Regions from separate parts of the Streptomyces sp. NPDC007808 genome, predicted to be linked through region 2. Evidence: riboswitches for the same ligand, from Rfam matches in the RefSeq annotation. Region 2 holds a riboswitch; the other holds the start of a gene.
The links. Region 2 has a riboswitch for S-adenosylmethionine ahead of ACFYNL_RS07055 (aminotransferase class V-fold PLP-dependent enzyme). Riboswitches for the same ligand answer to the same signal wherever they lie in the genome.
Positions count from the first base shown of each region.

Region 1 (9,954 bases), on a different contig from region 2:
CGGCGATCCCGGTGTGGTTCTTCTCCAGGTCGGCGATGACCTCGCCGAGGTTCGTGCCCTCGGCAAAGACCTCGGCCCGACCGCCGGTGTAGGTGCGCAGGATGGTGGGGATGCGGACGGTCACGCTCATGCGAGGCCAGCCTCTCGGAAGGAGTCCAGGTTCGGGCGGATGGTGGCGGTGAGGCCGGTACCGGCCACCGCGTCGAGGGTCTTCAGGCCGTCGCCGGTGTTGAGGACGACGGTGGTCTTGGCGGGGTCGAGCAGACCGTTGTCGATCAGCTTCTTCGTGACGCCCACCGTCACCCCGCCAGCGGTCTCCGCGAAGATGCCCTCGGTCCGGGCGAGCACCTTGATCGCGTCGACGACCTGCTCGTCGGTCACGTCCTCCACCGCACCGCCCGTGCGGCGCGCGATGTCGAGGACGTACGGACCGTCGGCCGGGTTGCCGATCGCGAGGGACTTGGCGATGGTGTTCGGCTTCTGGGGGCGGACCACGTCGTGGCCGGCCTTGAAGGCGGCCGACACCGGCGAGCAGCCCTCCGCCTGCGCCCCGAAGATCTTGTACGGCCGGTCCTCGACCAGCCCGAGCTTGATCAGCTCCTGAAGACCCTTGTCGATCTTCGTGAGCTGCGAGCCGGACGCGATCGGCACCACGATCTGGTCGGGCAGCCGCCAGCCGAGCTGCTCGCAGATCTCGTACGCCAGGGTCTTGGAGCCCTCGGCGTAGTACGGCCGCAGGTTGACGTTGACGAAGCCCCAGCCCTCACCGGCCGGGTCGCCGATCAGCTCGGAGCAGAACCGGTTCACGTCGTCGTAGTTGCCCTCGATGCCGACGAGGTCACCGCCGTAGACGGCGGCCATGACGACCTTGCCCTGCTCCAGGTCGTGCGGGATGAACACGCACGAGCGGAAGCCGGCGCGCGCGGCGGCGGCGCCGACGGCACCGGCCAGGTTGCCGGTGGAGGAGCAGGAGAGCGTGGTGAAGCCGAAGGCGCGGGCCGCCTCCAGGGCCTGGGCGACGACACGGTCCTTGAAGGAGTGCGTCGGGTTGCCGGAGTCGTCCTTGACGAACAGCTTGCCGGCCTCGACACCGAGTTCGGCCGCGAGATTGTCGGCCTGGACGAGCTGGGTCCAGCCGGGGTTGATGTTCGGCTTGGTCGCCACGTCCGCCGGGACGGGCAGCAGGGGCGCGTAGCGCCAGATGTTCGCGGGTCCCGCCTCGATCCGCCTGCGGAGCTCCTCGGTTTCGTAGGCCGAGAAGTCGTACGCGATCTCCAGCGGGCCGAAACACTCCTCGCACGCGAAGACCGGTCCGAGGGGTACCCGGTGACCGCACTCGCGGCAGGACAGCGCCGCGGCGGGACCGAGGTCTACGGTGGATTCCGTGGTGCTTGCAACAGTCTGCACAGCCATGTGAGGCGAGGCCCTTTCTCCTCATCTTCCTCACGACGCACTTCGCCGTGAGACGGATTTGGCACCTTCCCAAGCCGGGAGCCTCGCGAAGTGGTCGCCAGTGACCTACGAGTACCGACTGGAGGGTTGCCGGGGCTTCATCGGGCCGTTTCCCTCTGCCCCTCTGGATGAGCTGTATGCGGTTGTGAACCGCGGCCGACCCTGGACATGCGATGGTCATCCGCGTTGTCCAAGACTGTAACCGACGGCCAGGACAGTTGAGATAGTCGTCCGAACCGCGAGACAACAGTGAGGAGCAGCCGACCGTGCTGGAAGAAGTCGAGCGCTGGCTGAGCACCCGCTCCTGGTCCGTGTCCGACCGCCCGCTGCACCACGTACTGGCCGCCAAGCAGCGTTCGGGCCAGTCGGTCTCCGTCGTGCTGCCGGCGCTCAACGAGGAGGAGACCGTCGGCGACATCGTCGCGATCATCCGACACGACCTGATACGGCAGATTCCGCTGGTCGACGAGATCGTCGTCGTCGACTCCGGGTCCACCGACCGCACCTCCGAGGTGGCCGCGGCGGCCGGCGCGACCGTGGTGCACCGGGACGAGATCCTGCCGCGCCTGCCGGCCGTGCCCGGCAAGGGCGAGGTCCTGTGGCGCTCCCTGCTCGTCACCCGTGGGGATGTCATCTGCTTCATCGACGCCGACCTGAAGGAGTTCTCCTCGGACTTCGTCTCCGGCATCGTGGGCCCGCTGCTCACCGAGCCGGGCGTCGACCTGGTCAAGGCGATGTACGACCGCCCCCTGGGCGCCGCGGCCGGACAGGGCGGCCGGGTCACCGAGCTGATGGCACGCCCGCTGCTGAACATGCACTGGCCGCAGCTGGCCGGTTTCGTGCAGCCGCTGGGCGGCGAGTACGCGGCCCGCCGCTCGCTGCTGGAGCAGCTGCCGTTCCCGGTCGGGTACGGCGTGGAGCTGGGCATGCTGGTCGACGCCCTGCACCTGGTGGGCCTGGACGCCCTGGCCCAGGTGGACGTGGGTGTGCGCAAGCACCGCCACCAGGACGGACAGGCCCTGGGCCGCATGTCCGCGGCGATCTACCGCACGGCCCAGCTGCGGCTGGCCCGCGGGCATCTCGTACGTCCCTGCCTGACCCAGTTCGAGCGCGGTGAGGACGGGTTCGAGCCGCGCACGTACTCCGTGGACACCGAGGAGCGGCCGCCCATGGTGGAGATCGCCGAGTACGCGGCGCGGCGGGTCGCGTAGGTGTCGCACACGGGCCGTATACAGGCCCGCCACTGAGTGGAACCGCACGTTTGAGCGTTTCCGTGCCGGGCTAGGTTGAGGCGTATGGCTTCCACGCAGGGTGCTGCAAAAGTGCTGGTCGCGTCGAACCGCGGCCCGGTTTCGTACACGGTGGCCGCGGACGGTTCGCTGAACGCCAAGCGCGGCGGCGGCGGGCTGGTCTCGGGGCTGTCCGCGATCGGCTCGGACGCGGACGCGCTGTGGGTGTGCTCCGCGCTCTCCGACGGCGACCGGGAGGCGGTCCGGCGCGGAGTCGCGGGGGCGGGCCGGGGCGGCGTGCGGATGCTCGACATCCCTGCCGAGGTGCACTCCGACGCGTACAACGGCATCGCGAACTCGGTGCTGTGGTTCGTGCACCACATGCTCTACCAGACGCCTCTGGAACCGGTCTTCGACGCGGAGTTCCGGCGCCGGTGGGCGTCGTACGAGACCTACAACCGGGCGTTCGCCGAGGCGCTGGCCGAGGAGGCGGCGCCGGGTGCCGCGGTGGTCGTGCAGGACTACCACCTGACCCTGGTGCCGGGCATGCTCCGCGAGCTGCGCCCGGACCTCAGGATCGGCCACTTCTCGCACACGCCCTGGGCACCGCCGGAGTACTTCCGGATGCTGCCGGACGACGTGGCCGGGCAGGTGCTGCGCGGCATGCTCGGCGCGGACCGGCTGGGCTTCCTCACCCGGCGGTGGGCGGACGCGTTCGAGGCGTGCTGCGACCGGTTCGCCGGAGGGCTCGGCGGCACCCGGGTCGGGGTGCACGGGCTGGGGGCGGACGCGGACTTCCTGAGGGCACGTTCCCGTGAGGCCGACGTCGTCGAGCGGATGACGGCGCTGAAGGGCGAGATCGGTGCGGCACCCGACGGGAGCGCCCGCCGGACGATCGTGCGGGTCGACCGGACCGAGCTGTCCAAGAACATCGCTCGGGGCCTGCTGGCGTACCGGCAGCTGCTCGACGACCACCCCGAGTGGCGCGAGCGGGTGACGCACGTGGCCTTCGCCTACCCCTCGCGGCAGGACCTGGCGGTGTACCGGGACTACACGGCCGAGGTGCAGCGGCTCGCCGAGGAGATCAACTCCCGGTACGGAACACCGGGTTGGACGCCGGTGGTGCTGCATGTCGAGGACGACTTCGCGCGCTCGCTGGCGGCGTACCGGCTGGCGGACGTGGCGCTGGTCAACCCCATCCGGGACGGCATGAACCTGGTCGCGAAGGAGGTGCCGGTCGTCTCCGACGAGGGATGCGCGCTGGTGCTGTCGCGGGAGGCCGGTGCCTTCGAGGAGCTGGGCGAGGACGCGATCGCCGTGAACCCGTACGACGTCGTCGGCACGGCGCGGGCCCTGCACGAGGCGCTGTCCATGGGACCGGAGGAGCGGGCGGAGCGCTCCAAGCGGCTGGCCGCGTCGGCGACCGCCCTCCCCCCGGCCCAGTGGTTCCTGGACCAGCTGCACGCGCTGGAGGAGGGCGACGCCGGTCAGTCCGCCTGATCGGCGATCTGCCGCAGCAGCCGTACGACGCCCTCCGGGCCGTCGACCACGAGGTCCGCCCGCTTGGAGAGCTCGGTGACCTCCTCGCTGCCGCTGCACACCAGCAGGCCCGGGACGCCGTCGGAGCGGAGTTCGTCGACGGCGGCGTACGCGGGAAGGTCCCCGAGGTCGTCCCCGGCGTACAGGACGGACCCGGCGCCCAGTTCGCGGACGTACTCGCTCAGTGCCCTGCCTTTGTCCATGCCGGGCGGGCGCAGTTCGAGGACCATCCGCCCCGGCTCGACGACGAGGCCGCTTCGGGCGGCGAGGTCGTGGAGGGGTTCACGCAGGGCCTCGAAGGTGCCCTGCGGGTCGGCCGCGCGGCGGGTGTGCACGGCGACTGCGTGCCCCTTGTCCTCGATCCACGTGCCGGTGCCCGCGCCGGTGCGCTCCAGGACCCGCGGCAGTTCGTCGCGGACGGCCGCGACGCCGGGGTGCGGGTCGGGGGCGGTGACCTCACCGCTGACGGCGTCCCAGCGTTCGGCTCCGTAGTGCCCGAGTACGACGAGGTGCTCCAGCCCCGCGACGCCCGCGAAGCCGCCGTACCGCACGGCCACCTCGGCCGGACGGCCGGTGATCACCGCCACGGCGGCCACCTTCGGCGCGAGCGCGACGAGCGCGGGCACGGCGTCGGGGTGGGCGCGAGCCCGCTCCGGGTCCGCCACGATCGCCGCGAGCGTCCCGTCGAAGTCCAGCGCCACCAGCGTGCCTGCGGGCCTCGCGAGGATGGCGTCCAGCCCGTCACGCCCCCGCGGGGTCACGGGTACCGGCAGAGATTCCTTGTGACTGCCCATACGGCGACCCTATCCAGGCTGGGCCCGGTGTACGCGTGGCCGCCCTCAGCGCTCCGCCCGCCGCGCCTCCCGGACCCGCCGCAGCCGGTTCACCGTGACCGGGTCGTGCGCCAGGGCGCGTGGGTCGTCCAGGAGGGCGTTCAGAAGCTGGTAGTAGCGCACGGGGGCCAGGCCCAGTTCCTCCCGTATGGCCCGCTCCTTCGCGCCGGGCCCCGGAAAACTTCGCCGTTCCAGGGCGAGGACGGCCTGTTCGCGCTCGGCGAGGCCGCCCTGCGTCCTGCTCCCGTCCTGGTGCTGGTCCATGCCCAGCACCGTAACCCCGGCCGCTGACAGTCGGCCCGGGCCGCCGCCTACTCCGCGTTCTCCACCCGCGCGGCCGTCGACTGCAGCTGGCCCAGGATCGTCGACGGGCTGCCACCGGCGGCCACCGTCCTGCCCATGTGCTGCTTGATCTCCGCGCTGACGGAGGCCCAGGACGTGTGGCCGACCGGGTACAGCTCGGACAGCGGCAGCTGCTCCAGGAAGGGCTTGAGGTCGGCGTCCTGCTTCGCCGCCGTCATCCGCGCGGACGCGGAGGTCGTGACGGGAAGGAGGTCGTAGCGCCGCGAGAAGTCCAGCACGTTCCGCTCGTCGTAGACGAAGTCGAGGAACTCGCCCGCCTGTTCGGCGTGCCCGTTCTGTTTGAAGGCCATCATCCAGTCGGCCACGCCCATGGAGACCTTGGTCGGTCCTTCCAGGCCGGGCATCGGCACCATGCCGAACTTCACGCCCTTCTTCGCCGCCATCTGCATCAGCGAGGGATGTCCGTTGAGCATGCCGACGTCACCGGCCGCGAAGGCGGAGAACGCGTCGGCCCGGTTGAGCTCTCCGGGCGCGACCGGCCCGGTGAGGCCCTTGCCGACCAGGTTGTTCTTCAGCCAGTTGAAGGTGGCGACGTTCTCCGCCGAGTCGAGGCTGTAGGTGCCGGTCTCGGGGTCGGTGTAGCCGCCCCCACCGCTGAGCAGCCACTGCATCGTCTCCGCCTGGGCCTCCTCGGGCCCGAGCGGCAGCGCGTACGGGTACTTCACGCCCTTCGCCTTGAGCGCCTGGGCGTCGGCTGCCAGCTCCTTCCAGGTCGTCGGCGGGGTGATGCCGGCCTCCTCGAAGAGGGTCTTGTTGTAGAAGAGCAGGCGCGTGGAGGAGGCGAACGGAATGCCGTACTGCACCCCGTTCACCTGGCCCGCGTCCGCGAGCTGGGAGACGAGGTCGCCCTGGACGGGGATGGAGAGCAGGTCGTCGGCCGGGTAGAGGAGGTCCTTGGCGGCGTAGTCGGCGTACGCGCCGATCTGCGCCAGGTCCGGCGCCTCCCCGGCGGCCACCATCCCCTTGACCTTGGCGTCGACGTCGTTCCAGGAGTACACCGTGACGTCGACCGTCACGTCGGGGTGCTGCTTCTCGTACTCCTCGACCAGCTTGTCCCAGTATTTCTGGGAACTGTTCACCGCGCTGTCGCCGTAGTCCGCCGCGACCAGCTTCAGCGTGACCTCGCCCGGACCGCCGGTCAGCCCGCAGCCGCCCAGGACCGCCGTCAGGCCCAGCGCGGACACCGCCGCGATCGTTCCGGTACGCCTACGCCGCTGCACGCAAAACCGCCCCACACCCATGTTCGAATACTTTCGAAACGTCATACAAATTGCCCCCTAAGGTCTACACCACGTAAGTGGACTAGACCTCTCGCGGGTACGCAAGACACACTGTCCCCGTGAGACATGTCATCGCCCTCGACGTGGGCGGCACCGGGATGAAGGCCGCCCTGGTAGGGGCGAGCGGCAGCACGCCTGCCGACGGCGCGCCCGGCACGGCACCCCTGCTCCACCGGGCCCGTCGCCCCACCGGGCGCGAGCGCGGGCCGGACGCGGTCGTCGAGGGCATCCTCGGCTTCGCCGCCGAGCTGCGCGCGTACGGCGAACAGCGCTTCGGCGAACCCCCGGCCGCCGTCGGCGTCGCCGTCCCCGGCATCGTCGACGCCGAGCGGGGCGTCGCCACCTACGCGGCCAACCTGGGCTGGCGGGACGTACCCCTGCGCAGGCTGCTGACCGAACGGCTCGGCGGCGTCCCCGTCGCCCTCGGCCACGACGTGCGCACCGGCGGCCTCGCCGAGGGCCGCATCGGCGCGGGCCGGGGCGCCGACCGCTTCCTCTTCGTCCCGCTCGGCACCGGGATCGCCGGCGCCATCGGCATCGAGGGGCGCGTGGAGGCGGGCGCGCACGGTTTCGCGGGCGAGATCGGCCACATCGTCGTACGGCCCGGCGGGGACCCCTGCCCGTGCGGGCAGCGCGGCTGCCTGGAGCGGTTCGCGTCCGCGGCGGCGGTGAGCGAGGCGTGGGCCGCCGCCTGCGGGGACCCGGAGGCGGACGCCGCCGACTGCGCCAAGGCCGTGGCGTCCGGCGACCCGAACGCCGTACGGGTCTGGCAGCGGGCCGTGGACGCACTCGCCGACGGCCTGGTCACCGCGCTCACCCTGCTGGACCCCCGCGTCCTGATCATCGGTGGCGGCCTCGCCGAGGCCGGGGAAACCTTGTTCACACCGCTGCGGGAGGCCGTCCGGCGGCGGGTGACCTTCCAGAAGCTGCCGGAGATCGTCCCCGCGGCGCTCGGGGACTCGGCCGGCTGCCTCGGTGCCGGACTCCTGGCCTGGGATCTCCTCGACCACATCGACCGTACGGAGGTAACCCCCTGATGGCCAACGCCCTAGGGGCGCGGGGAACTGCGCGAGAAACCACCCACCAGCCGCGGCCCGCGCACGGCAAGGCGCCCCTGGTCCTGTCCGGCGCCGACGTGGTCATGCCGACGGGAACCCTCGCCAAGGGCCACGTGGTCGTCGACGGCACCCGCATCGCCGGGACGGCACCGCAGAACGCCCACCGCATCGACCTGACCGGCCACTGGCTGGTCCCGGGCTTCGTCGACCTCCACAACCACGGCGGCGGCGGAGCCTCCTTCACCTCCGGCACCGCCGACGACGTGCTCAAGGGCATCCACACCCACCGTCTGCACGGCACCACCACCCTGGTGGCCTCCACGGTGACCGGCGACATGGGCTTCCTGGCCCGGCGGGCCGGTCTGCTGTCCGAACTCGCCGAGCAGGGCGACATCGCCGGCATCCACTTCGAGGGCCCCTTCATCTCCCCGTGCCGCAAGGGCGCCCACTCCGAGGAACTGCTGCGCGACCCGGACCCGGCGGAGGTCCGCAAGCTGATCGACGCCGCGCGCGGTCACGCGGCGATGGTCACCCTCGCCACCGAACTGCCGGGCGGCCTCGACTCCGTACGCCTGCTGGCCGACCACGGCGTGATCGCGGCGGTCGGGCACACGGACGCCACGTACGAGCAGACGGTGCGGGCCGTCGACGCGGGCGCCACGGTCGCCACCCACCTGTTCAACGCCATGCCGCCGCTCGGTCACCGCGAGCCCGGCCCGGTCGCGGCGCTGCTGGAGGACGAGCGGGTGACCGTCGAGCTGATCAACGACGGCACGCACCTGCACCCGGCGGCCCTGCAGTTGGCGTTCCACCACGCGGGCGCCGACCGGGTCGCCTTCATCACGGACGCGATGGACGCGGCCGGCTTCGGTGACGGCCGCTACATGCTCGGCCCGCTGGAGGTCGATGTGACGGACGGTGTGGCACGCCTCGTCGAGGGCGGCTCGATCGCGGGCTCGACCCTCACCCTCGACCGTGCCCTCAAGCGGGCGGTGACGATCGACCGGCTGCCGATCGAGGACGCGGTGGCCGCCCTGTCCGCCAACCCCGCCAAGCTGCTCGGCCGCTACGACCGCATCGGCTCGCTGGAGCCGGGCAAGGACGCCGACCTGGTCGTGCTGGACTCGGGCTTCGACCTCGTGGGCGTGATGCGCCGGGGCGAATGGGTGGTTGAGCCCCAACTGGGGTGATGTGTCCTGCTGTTGGGGGCGGCGGTTGTCCTGGGAGACTGGGACGTCCGCCGCCCGTTTGGCATGATCAAGCCTCCGGCCGGAGCGTCCGGCGGACAGACGGCGAACACATCGCGAACTTCTTCGGGGGAGGTCGGCCCAGGTGATCCTCACGGTCACGCTGAACACCGCTCTCGACATCACCTACCGAGTCCCGGCGCTGCGCCCGCACGCCGCCCACCGGGTCTCCGAGGTGACCGAACGCCCGGGCGGCAAGGGCCTGAACGTGGCCCGTGTCCTCGCGGCCCTCGGCCACGAGGTGACGGTCACCGGTTTCGCGGGCGGCGCGACGGGCCGCGTCGTCCGGGAGCGGCTCACCGGGACGCCGGGCGTGACGGACGCGCTGGTCCCGGTGGCGGACGCCACCCGGCGCACGATCGCCGTGGTCGACGACCACACCGGCGACACCACCCAGCTCAACGAACCCGGCCCGACGATCACGCCGACCGAGTGGTCCGCCTTTCAGCAGGCGTACGAGGACCTGCTGGCGTCGGCCTCCGCGGTGGCCCTGTGCGGCAGCCTGCCGCCGGGCGTGCCGGTGGGGGCGTACGCCCATCTGGTGCGGTCCGCGAAGGCCGCCGGGGTGCCCGTCCTGCTGGACACCAGCGGCGAGGCACTGCGCCGGGGCGTCGCCGCCCGCCCGGACGTCATCAAGCCAAACGCCGACGAACTGGCCGAACTGACCGGCTCCCACGAGCCGTCGCGGGCCACGCAGGACGCGCGCAGGCGCGGCGCCCGCTCCGTGGTCGCCTCGCTGGGCGAAGCCGGCCTGCTCGCGGTGACCCCCGAGGGCCACTGGCGCGCGACTCCCCCGACCCGCCTCCACGGCAACCCGACGGGCGCGGGCGACGCGGCGGTGGCGGGGTTGCTGTCGGGGCTGGTGGAACAGCTGCCGTGGCCGGACCGGTTGGCCCGCGCGGCGGCGCTGAGCGCGGCGAGCGTGACGGCGCCGGTGGCGGGGGAGTTCGACC
Region 1 covers NZ_JBIAEQ010000007.1:145,494-155,447, reverse strand. Annotated here, with positions in the region: gene ACFYNL_RS26210 (MoaD/ThiS family protein) at 1-130, opposite strand, end outside; gene thrC (threonine synthase) at 127-1,413, opposite strand; SAM riboswitch class I at 1,432-1,587, opposite strand; gene ACFYNL_RS26200 (glucosyl-3-phosphoglycerate synthase) at 1,719-2,663, shown strand; gene ACFYNL_RS26195 (trehalose-6-phosphate synthase) at 2,748-4,181, shown strand; gene otsB (trehalose-phosphatase) at 4,169-5,014, opposite strand; gene ACFYNL_RS26185 (DUF3263 domain-containing protein) at 5,060-5,317, opposite strand; gene ACFYNL_RS26180 (ABC transporter substrate-binding protein) at 5,365-6,657, opposite strand; gene ACFYNL_RS26175 (ROK family protein) at 6,756-7,733, shown strand; gene nagA (N-acetylglucosamine-6-phosphate deacetylase) at 7,733-8,944, shown strand; gene ACFYNL_RS26165 (1-phosphofructokinase family hexose kinase) at 9,087-9,954, shown strand, end outside.
Region 1: another riboswitch for S-adenosylmethionine. It lies ahead of thrC (threonine synthase); the one in region 2 lies ahead of ACFYNL_RS07055 (aminotransferase class V-fold PLP-dependent enzyme).

Region 2 (9,954 bases):
GACGTCGATCCCGCCCTTGTCCAGCTCCTTGACGACGGCGGCCGCGGTCGCGCACTCCACGAACTCCACGACAGGGACATCCGGGGCGGGCCTGCGCCCCGTCGCCAACCTCACCTGCTCGCGGGTGTTGGAGTCGTCGCTGTAGACCAGCACCGTGGCGGTCGGCTGCATTGTTCCTCCGTGACGTCAGCGTCGTAAGGACAGGCCTGTTGCGCCGGATGCTACTCCCTTGAACACCACGTCAACACCGGTATGAACGGGGAAGACACTCCGAACGGCACCCCCCGGAGTGAGGGCGGGATAAGCGACCGACATAATGTCGGTCGTGGCGACAGCAACGACAGTAGACAAGGGTCACGCGCACCCGTCGGTCAACCGACCGAACCTCACCAGCGTCGGAACCATCATCTGGTTGAGTTCCGAGCTGATGTTCTTCGCGGCCCTCTTCGCGATGTACTTCACCCTGCGATCGGTGACCGGGCCCGACTTCTGGTCGGAGAAGGCCGACGCCCTGAACTTCCCCTTCTCGGCGGCGAACACCACGATCCTGGTGCTCTCCTCCCTCACCTGCCAGCTCGGCGTCTTCGCCGCCGAGCGCGGTGACGTGAAGAAGCTCCGGGGCTGGTTCATCGTCACCTTCGTCATGGGAGCGATCTTCATCGGCGGTCAGGTGTACGAGTACACCGAGCTGGTCAAGCACGAGGGCCTCTCGCTCTCGTCCGACCCGTACGGCTCGGTCTTCTACCTGACCACCGGCTTCCACGGCCTGCACGTGACGGGCGGCCTCATCGCCTTCCTGCTGGTCCTCGGCCGTACGTACGCGGCCCGGAGGTTCACGCACGAGCAGGCGACCGCCGCGATCGTCGTGTCCTACTACTGGCACTTCGTCGATGTCGTCTGGATCGGCCTCTTCGCCACGATCTACATGATCAAGTAGCCGGGCCCGATCCGGCGCGCGTTCCACAACGCACATACCAGAAGCATCGACGCAGAAGATCCTGACACCGGGGTAATCCGTGAAAAAGCTCTCCGCACGACGACGCCATCCGCTGGCGGCGGTCGTCGTCCTACTCCTCGCGCTGGCGTGCACGGGGGGGCTGTACGCCGTGTTCGCGCCCGCGGACAAGGCGCAGGCCGAGGAAACCGCCCAGTCCCTCACCATCGAAGAGGGCAAGAAGCTCTACGCCGTCGGCTGCGCCAGCTGCCACGGAACCGGCGGTCAGGGCACCTCCGACGGTCCGAGCCTGGTGGGCGTCGGCGCCGCGGCCGTCGACTTCCAGGTGGCGACGGGCCGTATGCCGGCCGCCACCTCCCAGGGCGCCCAGGTCCCGCGGAAGAAGAACATCTACTCGCAGGCCGAGATCGACCAGCTCGCGGCGTACATCGCCTCGCTGGGCGCCGGCCCGGCCGTCCCGACCGAGGAGCAGTACGGCCCCGAGGGAGCGGACATCGCCAAGGGCGGCGACCTCTTCCGCAACAACTGCGCCCAGTGCCACAACTTCACCGGTAAGGGCGGCGCGCTGACGCACGGCAAGTACGCGCCTTCGCTCGAGGGTGTCGACCCGAAGCACATCTACGAGGCCATGCAGACCGGCCCGCAGAACATGCCGTCGTTCCCCGACACCACGCTGTCGGAGCAGAACAAGAAGGACATCATCGCGTACCTGCACGCGGTCAACAGCGATGAGACGGAGAACCCCGGCGGCTTGGAGCTGGGCGGCCTCGGGCCGGTCAGCGAGGGTCTGTTCGGCTGGATCTTCGGCCTCGGCGGCCTGATCGCCGTCGCTGTGTGGGTCGCCGCTCGGACCGCAAAGGCCAAGAAGTCATGAGTAGCCAAGACATTCCAGAAGAGAACCTGCCGGCTGAGCAGGACGCCCACGTCGCGCTGGCGGACGAGAAGGACCCCTTCGCCGACCCTGGTCTGCCGCCGCACGAGCACCGGATCCAGGACATCGACGAGCGGGCCGCCAAGCGGTCCGAGCGTACGGTCGCCCTGCTGTTCACGCTGTCGATGCTGGCCACCGTCGGCTTCATCGCCTCGTTCGTGGCGATCCCCGTCGACAAGTCGGTCTTCATCTTCCCGCTGGGCCACATCAGCGCGCTGAACTTCGCGCTCGGTGTGACCCTCGGCCTCGCGCTGTTCTGCATCGGCGCGGGTGCGGTCCACTGGGCCCGCACCCTGATGTCCGACGTGGAGGTCGCGGACGAGCGGCACCCGATCCAGGCGTCGCCCGAGGTCAAGGCCAAGGTCATGGCCGACTTCAAGCAGGGCGCCAAGGAGTCCGCGCTGGGTCGCCGCAAGCTGATCCGCAACACCATGTTCGGTGCGCTGGCCCTGTTCCCGCTCTCCGGCGTCGTGCTGCTGCGTGACCTCGGCCCGCTGCCCGGCACCAAGCTGCGCCACACCATGTGGTCCAAGGGCAAGCTGCTCGTCAACATGAACACCAACGAGCCGCTGCGTCCCTCGGACGTCGCGGCCGGCTCCCTCACCTTCGCCAAGCCGGAGGGCCTGGAGGAGCACGACCACGGCTTCCAGAACGAGATCGCCAAGGCCGCCCTGATGATCGTCCGGCTCCAGCCCGACGACATCAAGGACAAGCGCGAGCTCGAATGGTCGCACGAGGGCATCGTCGCGTACTCGAAGATCTGCACCCACGTCGGTTGCCCGATCTCCCTGTACGAGCAGCAGACGCACCACGTGCTCTGCCCCTGCCACCAGTCCACCTTCGACCTCTCCGACGGTGCCCGAGTGATCTTCGGCCCGGCCGGTCACGCCCTGCCGCAGCTGCGCATCGGCGTGAACGACGAGGGCTACCTCGAGGCGCTCGGCGACTTCGAAGAGCCCGTCGGTCCTGCATTCTGGGAGCGCGGATGAGCACCACCGAGAAGACAGAGTCCCGCTCGCGCGGGAAGGCACCGGCCGGCGAGCGCGTCGCCGACTGGGCGGACGGCCGGCTCGGGATCTACTCCCTGGCCAAGGCCAACATGCGCAAGATCTTCCCCGACCACTGGTCGTTCATGTTGGGTGAGGTCTGCCTCTACAGCTTCATCATCATCATCCTCACGGGTGTGTACCTGACGCTGTTCTTCCACCCGTCGATGAACGAGGTGGAGTACCACGGCAGTTACGTCCCGCTCCAGGGACAGCTGATGAGTGAGGCGTTCAGCTCGACCCTGCACATCTCCTTCGACGTGCGCGGTGGTCTGCTCATCCGGCAGATCCACCACTGGGCGGCGATCATCTTCCTCGCCGGCATGTTCGTGCACATGATGCGCGTCTTCTTCACCGGCGCGTTCCGCAAGCCGCGTGAGATCAACTGGCTGTTCGGCTTCCTGCTGTTCGTCCTGGGCATGTTCACCGGTTTCACCGGTTACTCGCTCCCGGACGACCTGCTCTCCGGCACCGGTGTCCGCTTCACCCAGGGCGCCATCCTGTCCGTGCCGATCGTCGGTACGTACATCTCGATGTTCCTGTTCGGCGGCGAGTTCCCGGGCACCGACTTCGTGGCCCGCTTCTACTCGATCCACATCCTGCTGCTGCCGGGCATCATGCTCGGTCTGGTGGTCGGCCACCTGATCCTGGTCTTCTACCACAAGCACACGCAGTTCGCGGGTCCCGGCAAGAGCAACAAGAACGTCGTCGGCATGCCGCTGCTGCCGGTCTACATGGCCAAGGCCGGAGGCTTCTTCTTCCTGGTCTTCGGTGTCATCGCGCTCATCGCCGGCATCGCGTCCGTCAACCCGATCTGGGCCCTGGGCCCCTACCGGCCCGACTACGTGTCCACGGGCGCCCAGCCCGACTGGTACATGGGCTTCGCCGAGGGTCTCGTCCGCGCCATGCCGGGCTGGGAGATCAACTTCTGGGGTCACACGCTCGTCCTGGGCGTCTTCGTCCCGCTGGTGCTGTTCGGTCTCTTCCTCGCCGTGATCGCCCTCTACCCGTTCATCGAGTCCTGGGTCACCGGTGACAAGCGCGAGCACCACCTGCTCGACCGCCCGCGCAACGCCCCGACCCGTACGGCCTTCGGTGTCGCCTGGGTCACCGGGTACATGATCATGCTGATCGGTGGTGGCAACGACATCATCGCCACCCACTTCCACCTGTCGATCAACGCGGTCACCTGGTTCGTCCGCATCGGGTTCTTCGTCGGACCGGTCATCGCCTTCGTCGTCACCAAGCGGATCTGCCTCGGCCTGCAGCGCCGGGACAAGGACAAGGTGCTGCACGGTCGCGAGTCCGGCATCATCAAGCGCCTGCCGCACGGTGAGTTCATCGAGGTGCACGAGCCGCTCAGCCAGGACGCGCTGCACACCCTCACCGCGCACGAGCAGTACAAGCCGCTCGAAATCGGCCCGACGGTCGACGAGAACGGCGTCGAGCGCAAGGTGAAGGGCTCGGAGAAGCTGCGCGCCAAGCTCAGCGAGTCGTACTTCGGCGAGGACGGTCAGATTCCCAAGCCGACCGTCGAGGAGTACAAGGAGATCACGAGCGGCCACGGCCACCACTGATCGCTGCGCACGCCACGGCAGAAGGGCCCCGTCCGGTCTTCGGACGGGGCCCTTCTCCGTGTCCCGCGGCTGGATAGGGTGGACCTCGTCGAGACTCGTGTCCCGGGGGCCGGGACACCACAACTGACCCTGGAGCGGCTTATGAGCGCTGTGACCCCCGCTGGAGGCGACACCGCGGCGGGCCGTTCCTGGCCCGAGGTGCTGAGCGCGCTGCTCGGTGGACAGGACCTGAGCGCCGGCGACACGGCCTGGGCGATGGACCGCTTCATGAGCGGTGAGGCCTCGGACGCGCAGATCGCCGGATTCATGGTGGCGCTGCGGGCCAAGGGCGAGACGGTCGAGGAGGTCAACGGCCTCGTCGAGGCGATGTACGCCCACGCGCAGCCGCTGCACATCCCCGGCCCGGCCGTGGACATCGTCGGCACCGGCGGGGACCGGGCCAAGACGGTCAACATCTCGACCATGTCCGCCATCGTGATCGCGGGCGCCGGGGCGAAGGTCGTCAAGCACGGCAACCGGGCGTCGTCCTCGGCGAGCGGCTCGTCCGACGTGCTGGAGAAGCTCGGCATCAACCTGGACCTGGCGCCGGAGGGCGTGGCCAGGGTGGTGGAGGAGGCCGGGATCACCTTCTGCTTCGCGGCGAAGTTCCACCCCTCCATGCGGTTCGTCGGTGGCGTACGGCGGGACCTGGGCATCCCGACCTCGTTCAACCTGCTCGGCCCGCTGACCAACCCCGCCCGGGTCACCGCCTCCGCCGTCGGCTGCTTCGACACCCGGATGGCGGGGCTCATCGCCGGCGTTCTGGCCGAGCGCGGCTCGTCCGCGCTGGTCTTCCGCGGCGACGACGGCCTCGACGAGCTGACGACGACGGCCACGTCACGGGTGTGGGTGGTGCGCGACGGCAAGGTGACCGAGGAGGCGTTCGACCCGCGCGAGGTCGGTATCGAGCTGGTGCCCGTGGAGGCGCTGCGGGGCGCGGACGCGTCGTACAACGCGGAGGTCGCCCGCCGCCTCCTGGACGGCGAGCCCGGTCCGGTGCGGGACGCCGTCCTGCTCAACTCGGCCGCGGCGCTGGTGGCGTCGGAGCCGACGGACGCTCCGCTCGCCGAGCAGATCCGGCTCGGGATGGCGAGGGCGGCGGAGTCGATCGACTCCGGGGCGGCGAAGCGGACGCTGGAGCGCTGGGTGGCCGCCAGCAACGCGTAGCGGGGCTCGGGGGATGTCCCGCGATCCGGACACGGGTTGCGGGACATCGATCACTTCACGTACGTTCCTGTTCAGGTCATGAGTGACAGTCATGAGGCCCCGGCCGACTGTCCGGCAACCCTCCGTCCGTGGCGGGGTGCCCCGGGTGAAGACCAGGCCGCAGGCAGCGAGGTCTGCGGCAAGCGCGGACCCCTTCGATCAGCCAGGGGTCCTGGTCGTCGAGGAGCCTTCCGTGAGCAAGCGAATGCGATAGGGCCGCAGAGCCCCGCCTCCGCGTTCCTTTTTCGTTCCCTTTTCCTTCACCGCGTCGAGCCCTGCGGGTTCCGCGGCGAATCTCGTCTGCCTTCACGGGAGTTGCGCCATGTCCGTCTCCACCGTTGCCGCCGCCCAGTCCGTTTGTGCCCCGCTGCCTGTTCTCGGCAGGGATGTCACCGTCCCGCTCGTCACCGGCGGCGAGGTCACCTACGCGGCGCTCGACTACGCCGCCAGCGCGCCCGCCCTCCAGCGCGTCTGGGACGATGTCGCCGCCTACGCGCCGTACTACGGCAGCGTCCACCGGGGCGCCGGGTACCTCTCCCAGCTGTCCACCGACCTCTTCGAGAACGCCCGGCGCACGGTCGGCGAGTTCCTCGACTGCCGGGACACCGACCAGGTCGTGTTCACCCGGTCCACCACCGACTCGCTCAACCTCCTCGCCGCCGCCGTCCCCGCCGACTGCCAGGTGTTCGTCTTCGAGACCGAGCACCACGCCGCGCTGCTGCCCTGGCGCGGCGCCCTCGTCACCTACCTCGACGCGCCCCGCACTCCGCGCCAGGCCGTGGAGACCCTGGAGCGCGCCCTAGCCGACCGCGACCCGTACGGCCCGGCCCTGGTCTGCGTCACCGGCGCCTCGAACGTCACCGGTGAGCTGTGGCCGGTACGGGAGTTGGCGGCGGCGGCGCACGCGCACGGTGCCCGGATCGTGCTCGACGCCGCCCAACTCGCCCCGCACCACCCGGTGAGCGTGCGTGATCTGGACGTCGACTGGGTCGCCTTCTCCGGTCACAAGCTGTACGCGCCGTTCGGGTCCGGCGTCCTGGCCGGGCGCGCCGACTGGCTGCGCGAGGCCGAGCCGTACCTCGCGGGCGGCGGTGCCAGCCGCACGGTCACCCGGCGCGCGGACGGCGCAGTCGACGTGCAGTGGCACGACAGTGCCGCCCGGCACGAGGCCGGCTCCCCGAACGTCATCGGCGCCTACTCCATCGCCTCCGCCTGCAGGGCCCTCACCGAGGCCGGTTTCGACGAGCTGGTCGCCCGCGAGCGGTTCCTGATCGAGAAGGTCCGCGCGGGCCTCGCCGAGGTCCCGGAGGTCCGGGTCCTGTCCCTCTTCGGCGACGACGCCCCGCGCGTCGGCGTGATCTCCTTCGTGGTCGCCGGCTGGAACAGCTCGCACTTCGCCGCCGCGCTCTCCGCCGAGTACGGCATCGGGGTGCGGGACGGCCTGTTCTGCGCCCACCCTCTCGTCCGCACGCTGCTCGGCAGTGACCCGCAGACGCAGGGGGAGTGCGGCGCGCCCGAGGCGGCCCCGGGTGAGAAGTCCCTCAACGCCGTCCGCGTGAGCTTCGGCGCGGGTACGCCGGACGAGCACGTGGAGCGGTTCGTACGGGCCGTGAAGGAGCTCGTCGCGGACGGGGCGAAGTGGAACTACCGTACGGAGGACGGGCGTTGCGTGCCCGACACGTCGGCGTGAGCCTGCGGATCGGACGCCCTGGCGTGCGTGCCCGGCTCCGCGGACAGCATGCCGCGGCGGGCTCCACGCCCGGCACCTCCTGCGTGCCCTCGCCGGGCGTGCCCGCCGGGGCCGGCACCGGACGGCCGGGGAGCTCGGCACGCGGGGCCGCGCAGGTCGGCACCCTGCCGCGGGGCGTCCGGTGGGCCAGGGTGCCCTCGGCGGTGATCACCAGGCACTCTTCGGCCGGGAGTGCGGGGCCCGGGCGCCCCGGCTGCCGTCAGCTGTCCAGGCCGATGGCGAAGGCGGCCTCCAGGTCGTGCTGCGAGTAGGTGCGGAAGGCCACGTGCGTGTCCGTCCCCTCCACACCGGGGATCTTGCTGATCCGGCCGGGGATGACCTCGGCGAGGTCCTCGTGCTGCTTCACCCGCACCATGGCGATCAGGTCGTAGGTCCCGGTGACCGAGAAGACCTCGCTGACGTTCTCCAGCGCGGCGATCGACTCCGCGATCTCGGGAATCCGGTCCACGCTGGTCTTGATGAGGACGATCGCGGTGATCACGGCTGGTTCTCTCCCTCGGGGGCCGGAGCAGGGGCGGCACTCACTTTAGTCGTACGGCCGAATCGGGCCCACGCGTAACCGAACCCCACCCCGAACCCGACCAGGTGCGCCAGATACGCCACCCCGGGCCCCTGGTCCGCACGCCCCGCCGCCACCCACTGCAGGGCCGCCCAGAAGGGCAGCACGACCCACGCCGGGAAGCGCAGCGGCAGGAAGAGCAGGAAGGGCAGCAGGCTTGTGACGCGTGCCGCGGGGAAGAGGAACAGGAACGCGCCGAGGACCGCTGAGATCGCCCCGGACGCGCCGACCAGGGACTGCGTGGAGTCGTCGTTGGCGGCCGCGTAGCCCAGCAGGGCCAGGTAGCCGCAGCCGAGGTAGAAGAGCGTGAACTGGAGGCGGCCCATCCGTTCCTCCGCCATCACCCCGAAGACGTAGAGGAAGAGCATGTTGCCGAGCAGGTGCACCCAGCTTCCGTGGACGAACAGGGCCGTGGCGGGGGTGAGGGCGGCCCGGGGCGCGCCCTCGAAGAGCTCTGCGGGCACCACGCCCCAGCGGTGGAAGTAGGCCCGCTGCGCCGCGAGCAGCCCGTCGCCGACGCCGTACCCCGGATTCAGCCCCGCCGCCGGCCCGATCAGGAAGATCAGGCAGCACACGGTGATGAGCCCGTACGTCACCGGCGCCGGCGACCGCAGTACCGTTCGGCCGGCCCTGCCGAACCGAACTCCGAAACGCGCCACGCTCCAGTTGCCGATCATGAATACAGAGCATGACGTAACGGGACGCAGGCGCACAGACCGCCTCGCCGCCCGGGACGGACGGGCGGCGGGTACCCGCCAGGCCGTAGGGTTACGAGCCACACGCACCGGTGAGTCCGGGGCGTCGCGGACAATAGAAGACCTAGAAGGAAAGAGCACGCTCACGATGACGGTTCCCCTGCCGACCGCCACCACGCGGTGGCGCTGCACTCTCTGCGGCAACCTCACGCGCTTCGACGTGACGCGCTCGTCCAGGGTCGTCGAGTACGTCCACCTCGATCTGGCCGGCGAGCCCAAGGTCGAGGAGCGCGAGGTGCTCAGCGAGACGATCGAGTCGGTGCGCTGCCGCTGGTGCAACGCCGTGGACAAGGTGGAACTCGTGGACAGGCCGGGCGCCGGCTCCTGACGATGGGGGAGGGCCCGCACAGAAACTGGGGTGTGACGGATGGTGGAGACACAAGGCGGGGGGCCGGGCGACGGCGCCGCTGAGGTGCTCGACCGTCCGCTGCCCGACGGTGTACGGCGCAAGGTCGTGCAGATCGTGTCCGACGGGTTCGGCGGGCTGACCGTAGGTGAACTGCCCGCACAGCTGCGGCAGTACGCCCGGTTCGCCCCGAACCGGCGGGCCAAGTTCGCAGGCAACGCCATGGCGGCGGCGCTGGAGACCGATCCGCTGTTCCGGCAGCGCATCGGGGAGAAGTTCAGAGAGGCCCAGCCGGAGCTCTCCGGCGCCCTGGAATCCGGCTCGGCGCCTGCGGCCGCGGACCCGCTCGACGTGGCGGCCGCGGCCTATGTTCTGCGGCCCGCCGGCTGGGTCAAACTGGTCACCGCGGCCGGCGAGGAGGCCCAGCGGGCCGACGCCGAGCGCGCCGACGAGGAGAGCCGCGCCGAACTGGAGCGGCTGCGCGAGGAACTCGCCCACGCCCGCGAGCACACCCGGCACGAGACCGAGCGGCTGCGGACCGAGCTTGAGGCGGCCAGGAAAGAAGCGGAATCGCTGCACCGGAAGCTGCGCTCCGCCCTCAGCGACGTCAAGCGCGGCGAGGCCGCCCTGCGCAAGGCCCAGGGCGAGATCGAGGCGGTGCGGACCGAAGGGCATACCCAGATCTCCGCGGCCGAGAGCGAGAGCCGGCGGCTCAAGGCGCGGCTCGCGGAGGCCGAGGCCGCCCTGGAGGCCACGCGCAAAGCAGCGCGCGAGGGGCGCAGTGTCGAGG
Region 2 covers NZ_JBIAEQ010000002.1:179,369-189,322, reverse strand. Annotated here, with positions in the region: gene ACFYNL_RS07085 (hypothetical protein) at 1-171, opposite strand, end outside; gene ACFYNL_RS07080 (heme-copper oxidase subunit III) at 317-937, shown strand; gene ACFYNL_RS07075 (c-type cytochrome) at 1,017-1,829, shown strand; gene ACFYNL_RS07070 (Rieske 2Fe-2S domain-containing protein) at 1,826-2,875, shown strand; gene ACFYNL_RS07065 (cytochrome bc complex cytochrome b subunit) at 2,872-4,509, shown strand; gene trpD (anthranilate phosphoribosyltransferase) at 4,651-5,715, shown strand; SAM riboswitch class IV at 5,790-5,906, shown strand; gene ACFYNL_RS07055 (aminotransferase class V-fold PLP-dependent enzyme) at 6,077-7,444, shown strand; gene ACFYNL_RS07050 (Lrp/AsnC family transcriptional regulator) at 7,704-7,985, opposite strand; gene ACFYNL_RS07045 (rhomboid family intramembrane serine protease) at 7,982-8,740, opposite strand; gene ACFYNL_RS07040 (hypothetical protein) at 8,907-9,146, shown strand; gene ACFYNL_RS07035 (NYN domain-containing protein) at 9,186-9,954, shown strand, end outside.